One region of the Bacillus sp. T-10(2022) genome, then DNA from elsewhere that is predicted to be linked to it. Evidence: riboswitches for the same ligand, from Rfam matches in the RefSeq annotation. Region 1 holds a riboswitch; the other holds the start of a gene.
The links. Region 1 has a riboswitch for S-adenosylmethionine ahead of OSJ91_RS06275 (methionine ABC transporter ATP-binding protein). Riboswitches for the same ligand answer to the same signal wherever they lie in the genome.
Positions count from the first base shown of each region.

Region 2: another riboswitch for S-adenosylmethionine. It lies ahead of OSJ91_RS02620 (sugar ABC transporter substrate-binding protein); the one in region 1 lies ahead of OSJ91_RS06275 (methionine ABC transporter ATP-binding protein).

Region 1 covers NZ_CP113518.1:1,292,260-1,294,467, forward strand. Annotated here, with positions in the region: gene OSJ91_RS06275 (methionine ABC transporter ATP-binding protein) at 1-785, opposite strand, end outside; SAM riboswitch class I at 855-959, opposite strand; gene OSJ91_RS06280 (MBL fold metallo-hydrolase) at 1,243-2,067, shown strand; gene OSJ91_RS06285 (hypothetical protein) at 2,124-2,208, opposite strand, start outside.
Region 2 covers NZ_CP113518.1:543,114-545,321, forward strand. Annotated here, with positions in the region: gene OSJ91_RS02615 (GTP-binding protein) at 1-738, shown strand, start outside; SAM riboswitch class I at 833-938, shown strand; gene OSJ91_RS02620 (sugar ABC transporter substrate-binding protein) at 1,054-2,166, shown strand.

The DNA.
Region 1 (2,208 bases):
ATAATGGTACCTTCACTTTCTTCAATCAAGTGCGAAGGGAGTTCGAAATCCAGTACACTGCTAATGAATTGCTTCGTTAACTCCTGCTTAGGCTGTGAAAATATTTCATAAACGGGTCCTTCTTCAATTACCCGGCCATCCTGCATGACAGCGACTCGGTGGCATAGTTCTTTGACCACTTCCATTTCATGTGTAATCAACACGATGGTGATACCAAGCTCACTGCTTATCTTTTTCAATAACTGTAAAATCGCTTTTGTTGTTGTTGGATCAAGGGCTGAAGTCGCTTCATCACATAATAGTACAGTGGGGTCATTTGCTAAGGCTCGAGCTATGCCGACCCGTTGCTTCTGTCCACCGCTAAGCTGTGCCGGATAGACATCTTTCTTATCGCTGAGCCCTACGATTTCCAACAATTCCAATACACGTAACCTGATTGCGTCCTTCGATCGATGCGCCGCCTTTAAGGCGAAAGCGACATTTTCATAAACGGTTTTTGAACTGACCAGGGAAAAATGCTGGAATATCATTCCGATTTTTTGGCGTTGCTTACGAAGCTCTTTACTTGATAAAGAGGTTAAATCAATGCCGTCGATGATGATATTCCCACCTGTCGGTCGTTCAAGCAAATTCAAGCAGCGGAGTAATGAGCTTTTTCCAGCTCCGCTGTAGCCGACAATTCCATATACTTCGCCAGTTTGGATGGTCAAAGATACGTTATCCACTCCGATAACTCGGTTTTTCTTCGAGACGTATTCCTTTCGGACTGAACGGATTTCAATCATGAGCTTTCCCCCTTAAACATTAAAAAAGCTGCCTCTATCATTCAGAAAGAGGCAGCGAAATCATATCTCGTCTTATCTTTCAGAATTCAATCATTCTGCAGGAATTGGCACCGTTCCCTAAGGGCGGTTGCCGGACATCACAGGGCCTGATCCCTCCGTCACTCTTGATAAGTAATTTATTATTTTAGAATATTTCAAGTTTTATAATATAATCTATATTATTTGTAAAATCCGACAATGTCAATCGTTTCTTTGATTTTTTTTGTCGTTAAATTTGGTACAGTCCTTTAAAACGATTCATGGAAAAAGGGCTATTATGCAATAATCCAGCATTTACATCCAGGCTATTTATTCCAATATTTCCTTGTCAAAAAGGTAAAGTGGTACTACATTTATTATAGTAAAGTTAAAAAAAGGAAGGTAAAACTATTTTTGTACAATGATGGGAGGCAATTGAATGATAGAAATTAAGTCGATAAATGATGTGGTTTGTGTGCACGGGACTCCTGGCGGGAACAAGTCGGGGATGAGTGTTAATGTTTTTTTAACGGATGGACTATTGATAGATACTGGCGCACAGATTTTATTGGAAGAGCTTATTCCGTTCTATGAGTCCGCAGACTTCGACTCAGTGGCCCTGACTCACTATCATGAAGACCATACGGGGGGCGCTGCCTGGATACAGGAACATAAAAAGGTGCCGCTTTTCATTCACCCGATGTCGGTTGAGGTTTGTGCAAGGGATGCTGTATATCCTGAATATCGCAAAATTTTCTGGGGGAAGAGAGACGCCTTTAAAGCTGAGCCGCTAGGGGAGGCCATTCATTCACGCACCCAAACGTGGGAGCCGATTTTTACCCCCGGCCATGCGAAGGACCATATGGTGTATTTGAATCACAGTAATGGCATGCTCTTTTCAGGAGACCTTTTCGTAACACCAAAGACAAAGCTTGTCTTACGGGAAGAGTCTGTCCCGGTCATCATCGATTCCATAAAAAGATTACTTCAATATGACTTCGGGGAAGTGTTTTGCTGCCATGCTGGGCATGTCCCTGATGGGAAGGAAATGTTCGGGAAAAAGCTGGATTATTTGGAGAACCTCCAAGGTGAAATTTTACGCTTGCATTCTCAAGGGCTGACCGTACATGAAATCCAGCAGGTCGTTTTACCGAATCGCTATCCCCTTATCGAGATATCTGGGCATGAATGGGATTCAGAGCATATCATTACATCGATATTAAACGAAAATATTTTGAGTGCAAGGGAGAATCGAACTATTTGAATGTTAACGGTCTGACTGATATAAAGGAGAGCTCTCCATAAGAGAGCCCACATAATTCATTTATTGATATTGGGATCTGTTTCATCATAAAAATCATGTGCTTCTTCGATGTTCTGAAGGTCAGCGACTTCATACACATTT
Region 2 (2,208 bases), 750 kb from region 1:
AGGGATTGTTCTAAATCGTTAACGGAAAGCAGTGATTTCAGTCAGGTCCATGTACAGTTAAACCAGGAAATGAATGAGCGGATTCAAAACTTCATTTCTGACAAGATCATGCCTCAATATTACCGTTCTCTTCAAGACTGGATTGCCAGTTCCCAAATGGAGTTCACACAAAGCCAGCAGTTTATGGATGAGATGAGTGCCGGATTCAATGAATTATACAAAGAAGAACGGATTACGCTGGCAGGCGACTTCAGGGTATTGGATGACTGGCGCCGTGATGCCGACCGGATGACAAGCAGTATCCGCATCGAAAACGTCAATATCCTTTTGCGCAGGACTCCATCTCAATTACTGCTTAAAGGGGCAGGGAAGCTGTTTGGGGCGATACCGCAAAATAAAGCCAATATGTACAATCGTTATAAGAAATACCTGGAAAGTGAAGATTACCTGGATGTTGCGGAAATGATCACGGAACGTTTCCTTACCCAATTTGGATTGTTTGAAAAATCTTTGGATCGTGACATCTCCCTTTTCTATCGCGGTTCATTTGCCTTACTTCAAAAAACGATTGAGCAAACGCAGACTGAAATAAAAGACTACCAGGCTGCATTGGAGCATATGAAAGAAAATCCGGAAGTTTACCGTGACCCTATCACTTTATTCGAAGTGAAATTAAGGCAGTTGGAGAGGCTTGAAAAGATTGAGAAAAAGCGTCTAGCCCAACTACAAAGAAAATAAAAAATAACGGGGAACATTTCAAATATTCAAAAATCTATTGACTTTACGACTATATCCCTATAAAGTGATAATTACGAAAACGCAACACATATATCTCTTATCAAGAGTGGCGGAGGGACTGGCCCTAAGATGCCCAGCAACCGTTCCATTAGGAATTGGTGCTAAATCCTGCAAAACAGAAATGTTTTGACAGATAAGAGAGGGACAAGTCTGCAAAACAGCCGATTAAACCTCTCTATATTAGAGAGGTTTTTATTTTGGGATTTACACCAACTTAACTGATAAGACTAATAAGAAAAAATGGAGGGAAACAAGATGAGAAGGTCTATTAAAGGGATATTCATTTCAGCCATCGCTTCGGCTTTGCTTTTAACGGGTTGCTCTACAGGGCAGAGTTCCACAGAATCGAAGAAAGAAGAAAAAGTATCATTTGAAAATGTTCCGGAAAGATTTGCTGATGGAGATGGAGCCAGAATCAAAGTGATTCGTAAAATTGGCGGTGATGATCATACGGCCCAATACCTGGCGGGGGCGAAGGAAGAAGGAGAAGCACTGGGGTTTCAAGTGGATACGTACACAGCCAATGGTGATACGGCTAAATTCCATGATGCGATAGCGCAGGCTTTGGAGGAAGATTATGACGGCTATATCATTTCACATGGAGATGATGCAGCAACTGTAAATGACGTTCAAAAGTTGGTTGATGCAGGTAAAAGCGTTGTCACATTCGATTCAATAAGCGATCTATCTAAAATAGAAGGCGTGACATTAACTTCACAAGATGATGAAGCTTTGGCAACACTGGCATTTGATAAACTGATAAAAGAACAGAAAGGTGAAGCGGCAATTGCATATCTTTGGGTGGACGGTTTTCCTCCAATGGTACGAAGAAATGCAGTCTATCAGGAAAAATTAAAAGAAAATCCTGGAATTAAAGAAGTCGAAAGATTCGGAGTGGCATCTGCTGATACTTCAGTTCAGACACAAAATGCTGTAGCCGCAATGCTGAATAAATACCCTAAAGGTAAATTGGATGCCATTTTCGCAACATGGGATGCCTTTGCTATCGGTGCAGCCCGGGCGATTAAAGAGGCAGGCCGTGATGAAGTGAAGATATATGGAATAGATGTTTCGAATGCAGATCTCCAGGAAATCCAATCGGCTGATAGCTCATGGTCCTACACGGCAGCAGTGGATCCCAAGTTGATCGGTGCAGTGAATATGAGGATATTGGCTAAAAAATTAGCGGGCGAAGAAACGCCGCAAACCTATGACTTGGAGGCTTCACTTATTTCACAAAAGCAAATCCAAGCGTCAAAAGAAGCGGTGAACATGGCAAATCTGTCTGGTATTGTCGATGGCTGGGGTGTATCGACGGAATTTGAAGAAGATTGGATGAAAGTTTTGAAAGATCATTATAAAAAGTAAAAAGAGACACTCTCTTTAAGTAGAAGGGAGTGTCTGTTCAAT